3 regions of the Zhihengliuella flava genome follow, and region 2 is predicted to be linked to each of the others. Evidence: riboswitches for the same ligand, from Rfam matches in the RefSeq annotation. Region 2 holds a riboswitch; each other region holds the start of a gene.
The links. A riboswitch is a leader RNA that binds a small molecule or an ion and turns the genes downstream of it on or off. The one in region 2 is predicted to bind S-adenosylmethionine.

Region 1: another riboswitch for S-adenosylmethionine. It lies ahead of IW252_RS07555 (hypothetical protein); the one in region 2 lies ahead of sfnG (dimethylsulfone monooxygenase SfnG).
Region 3: another riboswitch for S-adenosylmethionine. It lies ahead of IW252_RS07220 (flavin reductase family protein); the one in region 2 lies ahead of sfnG (dimethylsulfone monooxygenase SfnG).

Annotation. Positions count from the first base shown of each region.
Region 1 is NZ_JADOTZ010000001.1:1,629,989-1,634,275, forward strand. It holds tRNA gene IW252_RS07540 (tRNA-Leu) at 173-256, shown strand; gene IW252_RS07545 (hypothetical protein) at 404-739, opposite strand; gene IW252_RS07550 (hypothetical protein) at 899-1,246, opposite strand; gene IW252_RS07555 (hypothetical protein) at 1,308-1,919, opposite strand; SAM riboswitch class IV at 1,949-2,065, opposite strand; gene IW252_RS07560 (hypothetical protein) at 2,113-2,835, opposite strand; gene IW252_RS07565 (DUF4011 domain-containing protein) at 2,876-4,287, opposite strand, start outside.
Region 2 is NZ_JADOTZ010000001.1:1,873,187-1,877,473, forward strand. It holds gene IW252_RS08705 (O-acetylhomoserine aminocarboxypropyltransferase/cysteine synthase family protein) at 1-1,371, opposite strand, end outside; gene sfnG (dimethylsulfone monooxygenase SfnG) at 1,372-2,562, opposite strand; SAM riboswitch class I at 2,686-2,780, opposite strand; gene IW252_RS08715 (ZIP family metal transporter) at 2,857-3,606, opposite strand; gene IW252_RS08720 (DNA glycosylase AlkZ-like family protein) at 3,690-4,287, shown strand, end outside.
Region 3 is NZ_JADOTZ010000001.1:1,563,310-1,567,596, forward strand. It holds gene dnaB (replicative DNA helicase) at 1-567, opposite strand, end outside; gene IW252_RS07210 (hypothetical protein) at 1,068-1,424, shown strand; gene IW252_RS07215 (DUF1801 domain-containing protein) at 1,418-1,891, shown strand; gene IW252_RS07220 (flavin reductase family protein) at 1,912-2,436, opposite strand; SAM riboswitch class IV at 2,451-2,566, opposite strand; gene rplI (50S ribosomal protein L9) at 2,757-3,218, opposite strand; gene rpsR (30S ribosomal protein S18) at 3,237-3,476, opposite strand; gene IW252_RS07235 (single-stranded DNA-binding protein) at 3,540-4,133, opposite strand; gene rpsF (30S ribosomal protein S6) at 4,190-4,287, opposite strand, start outside.

The sequences.
Region 1 (4,287 bases), 240 kb from region 2:
TCCTGACCCGTGGCGGACTCACCTCAGATCGCAACGAATTTGGAATGCTTCCGGTTCCCCTCAGCGGGTGAATCGCCTCACGCGGGGCGGTGCCGATTAGGTGAGGGTGCCAAAGTATGGATAAGATAGTTCTCGCTGTTCGGCGCGGGCGCGTCGGATGACAACTACATATGCGCGAGTGGCGGAATTGGCAGACGCGCTGGCTTCAGGTGCCAGTGATCGCAAGATCGTGGGGGTTCAAGTCCCCCCTCGCGCACGCGAATGAAATGGCCCCTGACCTGGGATTTTATATCTCAGGCCAGGGGCCGTTTTTGTCAGAAGTGCTAGAAAAAGTGCTAAGACGGGACGGCGGTTGGCCGGACCCTGGATGAAAGCGATGCGGAAGCGGATAGAGCGGACAGCGTCACGCACTGCGAGCTGACCGCGTCTCCTCTGCCATTAGCTGCCGGGCGAGGTCATGGATGGCGCTTGCCTTGTAGACGATCCCCAAGTCGATTAGATCGCTGACCACGGGAATCCCGGAAGCCGCCGACGCAAGCATAACCGGCACTTGTCGTTGGTGGACGGCGGCGACGATGCCTAGGAGCATCGGAGGCTTCGCGGGGCCGCCGATCGTGATGTTCCCGTACTTGTCAGGTGCAGACGGTCTTGGGACGAGGAACACCGGGCTCCCGCTCGACCCAGGGAAGACGGAGGCATCGATGAGAAAAGTCGGTGTGTTCTCGTAATCGACGTTCATTCAGAAGAACAGTGTGGTACCTCAGGACAGTGGTGGCAGTTCATGTGTTCAGTCCTGTCGGTCGGGTTCCTGGGGTGCAATTCCGGCTTGGAGGGACCTTTGAGGATCGCGTCGAGAGTATCGGCACCGGTTCAGACGTGCTGGCTCCGCGGTGCTGACTCAGTGGTGATGATTGGCGTAGTCCTCCCACCCAGGGTCTGCGTCCTCGTAGTAGCCCCTCTCATGTTCAAACTCATCCGCCTCGACCAGCGACCCCAGCTCAGCCTCTTCGCCGGCGTCCCTGCTCCTGCTGATCAGTGCGCCGGCCCCGATGCCAACTGCGAGCTCCAGCCCGATGCCTGGGTGATGGTGGTTGACGTGGTCCTCCCAATTCGGGTCTGGGTTCGCGCCTGATCTCTGCTGCGACGACCTTCCGGCGTCGTGCACCTGCGGCGGCGGCTTCTTGCGCAGCATCTTTGCGACGATGAGGATCAAGATGCCGGTGCCGATAATTGCCAGTGCTTCCATGAGGTCCTCCGTGCTCGGTGAGCGGTGATCCGAGTATCCCTCGGACCACCGACATCCACCGTCAGCCGTGCCTCACGTCGGCATCCGTGAATGTGTTCGCGCCCAGAGCCTCTTTGTGCCGCCGGTACTCGCGAGGCGTCAGTCCGCGGGCTACGAGCTCCCGAGCGCGCTCGGGATAGCCGAAGACTTCGGGCAGTCCGCCGGCCTGCAGCTTCTGCATCGCCTCGTGGCGCACCTGCGAGCCGGGGTGCACGAAGCCGTGTGGCTCGTACTGGAACAGGTTCCAGCACCACGCGGTCGCCTCGCATCGTGTGTGCCCCGCCCAGCGGCCCTCTACGACCACCTGATCGGCGTCAGGCGCAGAGAGCGCCTCCTCGATCCTCATCCAGCCGAGCCTGCGCCGCTCCTCGGCGTCCGCCTCACGCTGGCGCTCCGTTTTCTGCTCGGCATCCGCGACGGCTCGCTCGACCAGTGCTTTGAGCTGTGCAGCGGTGAGCGTGACGCCCTCAAGGTTACCGGCGAAGCCGACAGGTGGATGGGCCGCCAGCACCGCGAGCGCGGCCTGCTCGACTTCCAACTCATGCCGGGTAGTCACCGGAATGCGGTGGTAGCTCAGGTCGAGCTCGCCCCACCAGCCGTCGCGGCGGGGGTTAACGTACTTGATGTCGGACATGGTGGATGCCCCTCTCCGGGGCAGAGCCCCATCGAATCTTGCATCACGAGATCTCGTGAGCCCGTTCTTCCCCTGGGACACCCGGGAATCGATGGATTCGGGTTGTCGCGTGACCAGCCAGGTACTTTGCGTCACGACTCTTGAACGTGGTGACGACTATACTTGAAGGCGCTGACGCCGCCCGCCCACTAGGCTACGGATCACCGTCTGATTCCCGAGCCGACCGATCAGGAGCTGTGCCATGGCCGATACCGACGCCGAGAGGTTCCTCAATGCCTTCTCCGAAATCGAGGATCAGCTCGCCCGGCAGTAGAGGCGTCGGCAGTAGAGGCGTCGTGAGAGGCATGACGATTGGGTGCCGTTCGACGAGCTGCTCTCGGGCTCCGACACTCTGCTCCAGCGGCAGAAGGACGTGCTCCGCCAGTATGCGAAGCTGCGGAACGCGATCGCGCACAGCAAGCGCATGGGCGGGAAGCCCATCGCGGACCCGCACATGGACACCGTGCTCAGCATCGAGAAGATCCGCGACAACCTCCTGAGGCCGCCGAAGCTGGTCGATGCCCTCGAGGGCTACGGACGCCCCCAGGTACTCGAGCTCGACGACGGCATCGGCGTGTTCCTCTCTCTGGTCGTCGAGCAGAGCTTCTCTCAGGCGCCGGTGCGCACTGACGACGGCTACCGCCTCATTACCACCAACGCCGTCGCCAGGCACTTCGCGCCCAGCATCATCGAGCACGGCCTTGTCGAGACCGCCACCATCAGGGCGGTGCTCGGCTTCGCCGAGACTGGCGACCGCCTCGAGACCCTCACCCCCGGCGCCACCGTGCTGGAGGCGATCAATCTTTTCTCCGGCGAAGCCAGCACCCGCGTCGAGCCACCTTCCGCGCTGCTGGTGCTCGACGCGACGAAAGAGCACCTGCCACAGGTGCTCTGCTCACGCTCCGACCTCTCGCAGCTCAGGGTGCCGTCGAGAGCCTGCCGTCCTGGTCCACCACCCGGCCACTCTCGACAGCTCGGTCGATCGCCTGGTTCAGGCGCGCATCGAGGATCGAGCCGTTCCTGTTCCAGCCGTAGAGCCTCGCAATTTGCACCGCGACCTCCGAGCGGGAGGCCCCGCCGACGTCTTGGACGAGGAGCTCGACGGCCCTCGCGAACTCGTCGACATGAACCTGCTCCGGCTTGCGTTGATTGCCGTTGCTCCGGACCTTCGTGACCGGTCGGCCCGGGACGTCGATAAAGTCGCCGTCGCGCACAACATCGGCCATCTCGATCGCCAGGTCGATGTTCTCCTTCATCCTCTGGGAGATTCTGCCGATGTGCCACCAGTCCCTGATCCGCTCGAACACCAGCGCCATGTGGATTGGGCCTTCAGCCCTCGCGAGGTTGTGCAGTGGCTCGACCAGGTACACGTGACTCCCGGGCTCGCCCGCGTCGGCCCAGAGCGGAAGGTCCTGCTCCGCCGCCTCCTTGTAGCGCACGACCCAGTCGTGGGACGCCTCCGACTGCGCGGGCACCGTTTCGACGTCGGGGCGCACGAGCTCGGGACGGCTCCGCCTCATCGCCGAGGTCCTGCCGGCGATGGCGTCCTCGATTGCGGCCCGGAGGCGCTGCTCCTCCGAGGCCTTGTCGCGGTACCAGGACGTGCCCCAGATCCGGTGCAGGGTCCAGCCCAGCCCTTCGAGCACCTGATCGCGCAGGCGGTCGCGGTCGCGCGCGGTGGGCGACGAGTGGTACTGGTACCCGTCGCACTCGACCCCGATTGCGAACACGCCGGACTTCGCGGGGTGCCGAACTGCGAGGTCGATGCGGAAGCCCGCGGCGCCCACCTGGGGCTCCACCTTGTAGCCCCACGACTCGATCGTGCGGATCACCGACTCCTCGAAGGGCGATTCCGGCATGAGCCCCGTCGCCGAGGACTGTGTCCCGAGCACCTCGATGCCGCGCTTCGCGAAGTCCAGGTACGCCCGAAGGGCCTCGACGTTCTCGTTCTGGGAGGCGGGGATGTCGTGCGCCTCCATCGAGGAGACTACCTCGATGCGCTGTCTCGCCCGCGTGACGCCGACGTTCAGTCGCCGCCAGCCCTTCTCCTTGTTGAGCACGCCGAAGTTCGTCGAGACCTTCCCCGCCTCGTCGGGGCCGTAGCCGACCGAGAACAGGATCACGTCGCGCTCATCGCCCTGCACCGACTCGAGCGAGCGGACGAAGAAGCCGTCGAGTCGGTCGCTCGTGTCGAAGTGCTCATCGAGGTCGCGGTGCGACGCCCGGAGCTCGTCGACGGCCGCTGTCACGGCCGAGGCCTGCGCCACGGAGAACGTGACCACGCCGAGCGAGGCCCCTGGTCTGGTCCGATAGTGGTGGATCACCCGCT
Region 2 (4,287 bases):
GTTCGCGGCGCCGGCCACGGCGGCCGGTGCGGGGCTCGGCACGGCGCACGCGGCGCCGTCGTACTCGGTCACGGACGACGACGCCGCCCGCTGGGAGGCGTCCAGCGCTTGGTCCAAGTCCCAGAGGATGTCGTCGACGTCCTCGATCCCCACGGACAGGCGGATGAGATCCTCCGGCACGCCGCCCGCGACCAGCTGCTCCGGCGTGAGCTGCTGGTGGGTGGTGGAGGCCGGGTGCAGCACCAGCGTGCGCGCGTCGCCAATATTGGCTAGGTGGCTGGCCAACTGGAGCGACTCAATGAACGTCGCCCCCGCTGCGCGTCCGCCCTGGACACCGAAGCTGAAGACCGAGCTGATGCCCCGCGGGAACAGAGCCTGCGCCCGTTCGTACTGTGGGTGGGACGCAAGCCCCGCGTAGTTGACGTAGCTGACGCGCGGATCCGCCTCCAGCCATTCGGCCACCCGGCGCGCATTGGAGACGTGTTCTTCCATGCGCTGGGCCAGCGTCTCCACGCCCTGCAACAGCTGGAACGCGGACTGGGCCGGGAGCGAGGGGCCGAAGTCGCGCAGCTGCTCGCTGCGTAGCTTGGTCAGGAAGCCGTACTCGCCGAAGTTCGCCCACCAGGAAACGTTGCCGTAGCTCGGCACCGGCTCCGTCATGGTGGGGAAGTTGCCGTTGCCCCAGTTGAAACGCCCGGACTCAATCACCACGCCGCCGAGCGTGGTGCCGTGCCCGCCCAAGAACTTGGTGGCGGAGTGAATGACGATATCCGCGCCGTGCTCGATCGGCCGCAGGAGGTACGGCGGCGTGAGCGTGGAGTCCACCACGAGGGGAACGCCGGCGGCGTGCGCGACGTCGGCCAGGCCCGGCAGGTCGACCACGGTGCCGGACGGGTTGGACACCACCTCGGTGTACACGGCCTTGGTGTTCGGCTGGATGGCGGCGGCGAAGTCGGCGGCCTCCGTGGAGTCCACGAACGTGGTCTCGATGCCGAAGCGGCGCAGGCTCACATCCAGCTGCGTGATGGTGCCCCCGTACAGGCGTGAGGAAGCGACGATGTGGTCGCCCGCCTGGGCGAGCGCCGCGAAGGTGACGAACTCCGCGGACATGCCCGACGCCGTCGCGACCGCCCCAATGCCGCCCTCCAGAGCGGCCATGCGCTCCTCGAAGGCCGCGACGGTCGGGTTCCCGATGCGCGAGTAAATGTTGCCGTACTTTTGCAGCGCGAACAGGTTGGCGGCGTCGTCCGTGTCCTTAAAAACGAAGCTCGTGGACTGGAAGATCGGCACGGCCCGGGCGCCGTGCTCGGCATCCGGCGTCCCGCCGGCGTGCAGTGCGCGGGTGCGGAACCCGAACTGGTGGTCGGTCATTTAGGCGGTAGCTCCTTCGAAGTGGGTGACAGGCAGCAGGTCGGTGTTCAGCTCGGTGCCGTGCTGGCGGGCCAAGTCCGCCTCCAGCTCGCGAACGATCGGCAGCACGTCGCGGCCGAAGGCTTCGACTTCCTCCTGGAAGTGCAGGTAGCAGGTGAGCATGAGGTTCACGCCGATCTTCTTGAATTCGATGATGCGCTCGGCGATCTGTTCCGGGGTGCCGATCAGCTTGGACCGGAAGCCGTCGTTGTACTGGACCATGTCCTCAAACGTCGAGTCTGCCCACATGCCCTTGCCGTCCTGCGTGGACTGCCCGGCCTCCTTGACGGCCTCGGCGAAGCCCTCGACGGCCGGCCGGTGCGCCTTGGCGATAATCTCCCGCAGCGTCTCCGTGGCCTCGGCCTCGCTATCGCGGGCGATGACGAACCCGTTCAGGCCGAACTTCGGCGGCTGGGGTGCCCGGCGGGCACCGGACGCGGCGGCGGCCACGACGCCGGCGATGTTCTCCTGGAAGCCCTCGAGGGAGCGGCCGTTGGAGAAATACCAGTCGGCCGTCTTGCCCGCGGCGGCCTGGGCGGCCGTCGAGTTGCCGCCGAAGAAAATCTCCGGGTGCGCGCGCCCGGGGATGTCCAGCGGGGCGGGGTTCAGGGTGAATTCATCGATGTTGTAGTAGTCGCCGGAGTAGGAGAATCCCTGCTCGGTCCACAGCCCGCGGAGGATGTCGATGAATTCCTGCGTGCGGTCATACCGTGCGTCGTGCTCCAGCCACGGCAGGCCGAACTTGGTGAATTCGTCCTTGAGCCAGCCGGAGACGATGTTCACGGCGGAGCGCCCGCCGGAGATGTGGTCCGCGGTGATGATGAACTTGGCCAGCACGCCCGGGTGCCACATGCCGGGGTGCACCGCGGAGATGATGTTCAGCCGCTCCGTGGCGCCGAGCAGGGCCAGGGAAAAGCTGGTGGCCTCGTGCTGCTTGTCGGCACCGTAGCTGGCGGCGTAGCGCGTCTGCGTCAGCGCGTACTCGAAACCGGAGTGTTCCGCGATCTGGGCCAGCTTCTTGTTGTAGTCGAAGTCCCAACTGGTGCGCTGCTCGATCGTGGAGACGACGAGCCCACCGGAGACGTTGGGCACCCAATAGGCAAATTTGAGAGGGGTCTCCAGATCGGCGACCGGGCTGATAGAAGCGCTCATCGAAGCTCCTTGCGAACGGTCGCGCGCCGTGTTGTCCACGCCGCGCGAGGGTGTATGGGGCTCCCGAGGACAACGATGACCCACGGCACTGGCGGTGCCGGTGGACCAAGAAAGCGTGAAGCTTCTCCATCGTTTCTGGCAGTAGCACCTTTCCGGATGAATCCGGGTGGTTGCTGCGGCGTCGTAGAGCCAGATCTCTCAGCCGCTCGGGATGGTTGCTCTTCTAGTGTGAAGCCAACATGACGCCGCAGCAAGGAATGTTTACGCCGGTTGCGTCATGAACCGCGGCGCGGCCTAGAGAAAGTCGAGGCACAGCGCGGCCGAGAAGCCGGCCGTCGCGGCGATGCCGGTGGCGAGGTGCTGATCCTCGAAGGCCTCCGGGATCATGGTGTCGACGATCATGGCCAAGATGGCCCCGGCGGCGATCGCGTTGATGCCGGCCACCAGCGCTGGCGGCGCGGATTCGAGCGCCAGGAACCCCACCAAAGACGCCACGCCACACAGCACGGTCAGGCCCGCCCAGATGCCGAAGATGTAGGAGGCGGGGCGCTGCGCCCGCTTCATGCCGGCCGTGCTGGAGAGGCCCTCCGGGATGTTGGAGAGGAACACGGCGCCGAGCATTGCGGGGTTCACCGCGCCAGCCGTCACCATCGACAGGCCGAGCACCAGGGACTCCGGAATCCCGTCCAGTAGGGCGCCGACGGCGATCGCCGTGCCGCTGCCGGGGACGTCCTGTTCCGCCGGTTGCTGGGCGCCGGAGCGTTTGCGGTGCCGGGCACCGCGCGCCGCGAGCAGCGCGTTGGTGGCCACGAAGACGACGGCGCCGGCGAGCAGCCCGAACACGGTGGGCCAGAGTCCCCCGGTCTCCACCGCTTCACCGACGAGCTCGAAGGCCAGAGCCGCCAAGAGGACCCCGGCGCCGAAGGCCATGATCGCGGCGACCACCTTTTGCGGCACCCGGAAGAACCACGCGGCGGCGGAGCCGATCAACAGGGCCAGACCGCCGGCCGCACCGACGGAGAACGCCACGATCCATTCGGGCATACCTACCTCCTTGTGGGCCCAGCCTAGCCGCGGACGGGCCGCGACGTGCCCGTCGTGTGAGGGCGGGTCGGTAGGGTGGGCCCATGCTTGAGTTGTCCGCAGCGGAGGCCCGCCGCGCCGTCGTCAACGCCCACTTCGCCGTGCCCGCCGCGCACGCGTCCGACGTGCTGGAGAACGAACGCCTCATCCAACTCGACGGCATCAGCCGGGTGGACAAGGCCCACCGGTTGACCGTCGCCGCGCGCCTGAGTGCGCGGCACCGCGCGCAGGGGTACGACGCCGGGCTCTGGGGCAGTGCCACTGCCCGTTCCTTTGAGACGTTCACGGACGTCGCCTGCCTGTTTCCGCTGGGGGACTGGCCCCTGTTTGAGCTTTCCCGGCGCGGCTTTCGGGACCGGATGGCCGCGAAAGGGACCACCCCTCCACCAGAGTTGAAGGACAGCATCCTGCGGATCGTCGCCGACGCCGAGGGCGGGGCCACCATTGGGGACATCGAAGACGGCGGCCCGCGCGGCGGTAGCTGGGGCTGGAGCGAACGGCAAAAGGCCGCGGAGTTCATGCTCTGGTGCGGGGAGCTCGTGTGCACGCGGCGCAGCGGGATTAAACGCCTCTTCGACCTGCCGGCCTCCCGCATCCCCGCCCACCTGTTGAACGCTGAGCTCAGCGAGCAGCGGATGCTCA
Region 3 (4,287 bases), 310 kb from region 2:
GCCGCGGCTGCCGGCGGACTCGATCTCATCGACGGTGCCCTCGATGATGTCCCGCAGCGGGACGTAGTCCTCGCCGCCGCGGCGCTCCGCGACGGTCATGACCTCCGCCTGCGCGGTGTTGACGATGTCCTCCACCTCGCCGTCTTGCGAGTAGCCGAGCTGGACGATCTTGGTGCCGGCATCGACGAGGCGGCGCAGCACCGCGCGCTCGGCGACGATCTCCGCATAGAAGCCCGCGTTGGCCGCCGTCGGGACGGACTGAATCAGGGTGTGCAAATACGCGGGGCCGCCGACGCGGGAAATGTCTCCGCGCTTGGTCAGCAAGTCCGCGACGGTGACCGCGTCCGCGGGTTCTCCACGGCCGTAGAGGTCAATGATGGCCTCATAGACCAGCTCATGGGACGGGCGATAGAAGTCCGGGCCGCGCAGGACTTCCACGCAATCGGCGATGGCGTCTTTGGAGAGCATCATGCCGCCGAGCACCGACTGCTCGGCGACGATGTCCTGCGGCGGGGTCCGCCCAGCGTCCGCGGAGTGCTCCTCGATCTCGCTGTGGGTCAGTGTCACCAAAGGTCCTTTCGCCGGCGCCGACGTTTGCCTCAATGATCCACCCGGCAGGGCACAAAATAGGTACGCGTTCGCGCGCGAGGCTGCTTGAACTGTAGGCCCCCTCAGCCCCCACGCCAAGGGAGTTATCCACAGGGGCTGTGGGTAAACGCGCCCAACCTGTGCACAGCGTGGGGACGACCCTGTGGACAGCGGATTATTTTCTCTCCTAAATACATTCTGACTAGTACTTTCATGTGTGTACAGGTGTGGATTCACACATTTTTGTCCCCAACCTTCAGCCTTCACTGAGGGTTGAAGGCCCGGAGAGGACACCCGGGTGTTGAAAACCAGCCCCACTTATCCACAGCTTGGCCCGGGTTACCCACAGACACGCCCGAACCCCGCGCACATGCTCCTCAAGGGTGATGCGCTCCGGGGACAAGCGCCGTAGATTAGTCACTAGGCACCGCGCGGATCGGCTCGGTGCGGCTTCGTCACGCGGGACTAGGAGGCACCAAGTGTTCGGTATTTCGGTCACGGAGGCACTGATCTTCCTCCTCGTCGTCGCGGCGATTGTCGCCGGACTGTGGTGGATCTTTAGCTCCCGGCCCCACTCCGGGCTCAGCGAAGAGGAACAGTACATTCAGCAGCTGAATCGCCAAGTCGAGGAGCAGCGGCGGCAGGACGAGCAGCGCGCGGAGCAGATTCGTCAAGAGAGCCAGCAGCGCTTGCCGCACTCGTCCTCCGCGACTCCCTCCGCGACACCGCAGGACCCCACCTCACCGCCGGCGGAGAACGGAATTCCGCAGGACCCCACGGCACCGCCCCTCGGCGAACCCATCGTCAAGCGCCTCACGGGGTCTCCCCGGTGGTGAAGCGCGCAGCGGCACCGGTCATGCAGCCGACCGACGTCGACCCCCGCGAGTTCATCGCGTCCGTCGAGAACGCGCGGCGCCGCGAGGACGCCTCCGTGCTCGTGGAGCTCCTGGAGGAGATCAGCGGCCACCCCGCTCAGATGTGGGGGCCGTCCATCATCGGATTCGGCAGCTATCACTACCGCTACGCGTCAGGCCACGAAGGCGACGCCCCGGCCCTCGGGTTCTCCCCGCGCAAGGCTCACCTCGTGATCTACGCGATTAACGACACGGAAGAATCCGCTGCAGCCCTTGCGGACCTCGGAAAGTACAAGCGCAGTACGGCCTGCCTTTACGTGAACAAGCTGGCGGACATCGACCCCGACGCGCTGCGCCGGTACCTCGTGGAGAGCTACCGTCACGTCATGGACGCGATGCACCGCCCGGACCCTGATAGCGGAACCACGGAGCGCGCCCGACGCGACTGACCGGCCGCGGGGCCACTGATTTAGTGGGCGAACGCCGGCTCGGCCAGGGTGGTAAAGCCCGAGTTGTGGAACAACAAGGGCCGCGCCTGGCTGGGGTGTGTGGAGTGCCCGTGCACCCGCAAGAGCACCACGTAGTGATCCCCCGCCTCGATCTGCTGCTCAACGCTGGTCTCCAACCAGAGGGAGGCGTCGCGGAGGAACAGGGACCCGGCGTCGTTGGTCTCGAGGGCGAGCCCAGCAAAGCGATCCCCGTCCCGCGAGGCGATCTGCTGGCAGACCCCCTGATGCTCGCTCGCGAGGATGGACACGCCAATTCGGCTGGCTTCGCTGACGATCGGCCAGGTCCGCGACGTCTTTTGGACGGCGAACATCACCAGTGGCGGGTCTAGGGACACCCCCACGGTGAAGGAGGAGGCCACGATCCCCTGCGGTCGGCCGTCGATCACGGCACAGAGCGCGGCAATACCGGAGGGGTGCTGGGCAAAAGCGTGCCGAAGGGCCAGCGGGGAAAGATCATCGGAAAGAACGGACGCGTGCGCAGTCATGCTCACCACCTGTCGTGCGGTACTTGCCCGACCGGTTTTCCGGTGGGCCGAATCGTCACCTGGAGCACCCCACTACCGAGGAGAGGGTTGCCGTTCAACGAGCCAGGGCTTTACGTTGAATCTCTTGATTCAGTCCCCACGTTACGGTCCGTGGCGCACCGTGGCCAAGGCGGGCCGCAATATTTCGCAAGGTTGCCACCGCCCCAGGGGCCACCAACGCCGAGGGGCGCGCCGTCGTCGTCCGTTAAACGCGTGAGGCCCCACCCACTCGGGGCGGGGCCTCACGGCCGAAGTCCGGGAGCGGCTATCGCCGCGGCCAGTTACTTCTTCTTGGCAGCCGGGACGACCTGCAGCGCGATGGTTGCGGAAACGTCCTCGTGCAGACGCACGGTGGCCTCGTAGTTGCCGGTGGCCTTGATGTGCTCCGGCAGCTCGACCATGCGCTTGTCGATGGAGCCGAGCCCCGCGGCCTCAACGGCCTGCGCGACGTCGGCGCCCTTGACGGTGCCGAACAGACGACCGGAGTCGCCCGTCTTCACCTGCACCTTGACCGGCTTGGAAGCCAGCTTGGCGGCAACCGCCTTGGCCTCTTCCAGCGAGGCAACGGCGCGGGCAGCGCGGGCGGCCTTGATGGACTCGACCTGCTTCTCGCCACCCTTGCTCCAGGTCACGGCGAAGCCGCGCGGCAGAAGGTAGTTACGTGCGTAACCGTTCTTCACCTCGACGATGTCGCCAGCGGTACCGAGACCGGTCACTTCGTGGGTCAGAATGAGCTTAGCCATAGTTGTTGTCCCCTTCCCTTAGCCGCGGCCAGCGCCGGAGTAAGGCAGCAGGGCCACCTCACGGGCGTTCTTGATGGCCTGCGCAATCTTGCGCTGCTCCTGCACGGACACGCCGGTCACGCGACGAGCACGGATCTTGCCGCGATCAGAGATGAACTTACGCAGCAGGGCGACGTCCTTGTAGTCGATGACAGTGATGTCAGCGGCCTTCAAGGGGTTGGACTTTGGTTTGGGCTTGCGAATATCAGCCTTAGCCATCGTGGAGCTCCTTAGTGTGTGGAGCCCGCAGAGTGTTCTGCGGGATGGTGAATAGAAATAGGTTTAGAAAGGCGGTTCGTCGTTCCCAGCGCCCCAACCGCCACCGTTGTTACCACCGGTGGAGGGAGTGGACCAGGGATCGTCGGCCGGGGCGCCCCAGCCGCCACCGGCGTTGCCGCCGGACTGCTGCTGCGGTGCGGCGTTGCCGCCGCCAAAACCGGCATTTCCGCCGCCGAAGCCGCCTGCGGGAGCACCGCCGCCGAAGCCACCCTGATTGCCTCCACCGCCATTGCGCTGGGTGCGGGTGACCTTAGCGGAGGCGTAACGCAGGGAGGGGCCGATCTCGTCGACATCCAGCTCCATGACGGTGCGCCGTTCGCCTTCCTTGGTGTCGAACGAACGCGACTTGAGCCGACCTTGGGCCACAACACGCATGCCCTTGGTCAGCGTCTCGGCGACATTCTCGGCAGCGTCGCGCCACACCGAGGAGCGCAGGAACAGCGTTTCGCCGTCCTTCCACTCGTTGGTCTGGCGGTCGAACGTCCGCGGGGTGGAAGCGATGGTGAAGTTGGCCACCGCAGCGCCCGACGGGGTGAAACGCAATTCCGGGTCACCGGTGAGATTACCGATGACCGTAATGACTGTCTCGCCTGCCATGACTGTCTCCTGACGTGTCGGTTCGTTCGATTACTCGAGCAATTCCCGCAGGGGAATTACTTGGCGGAAACCTTCTGATCCTCCGGGCGGATGATCTTGGTGCGCAGGATCGTCTCATTCAGAGACAGCTGGCGATCAAGCTCGGCAGAGGTTG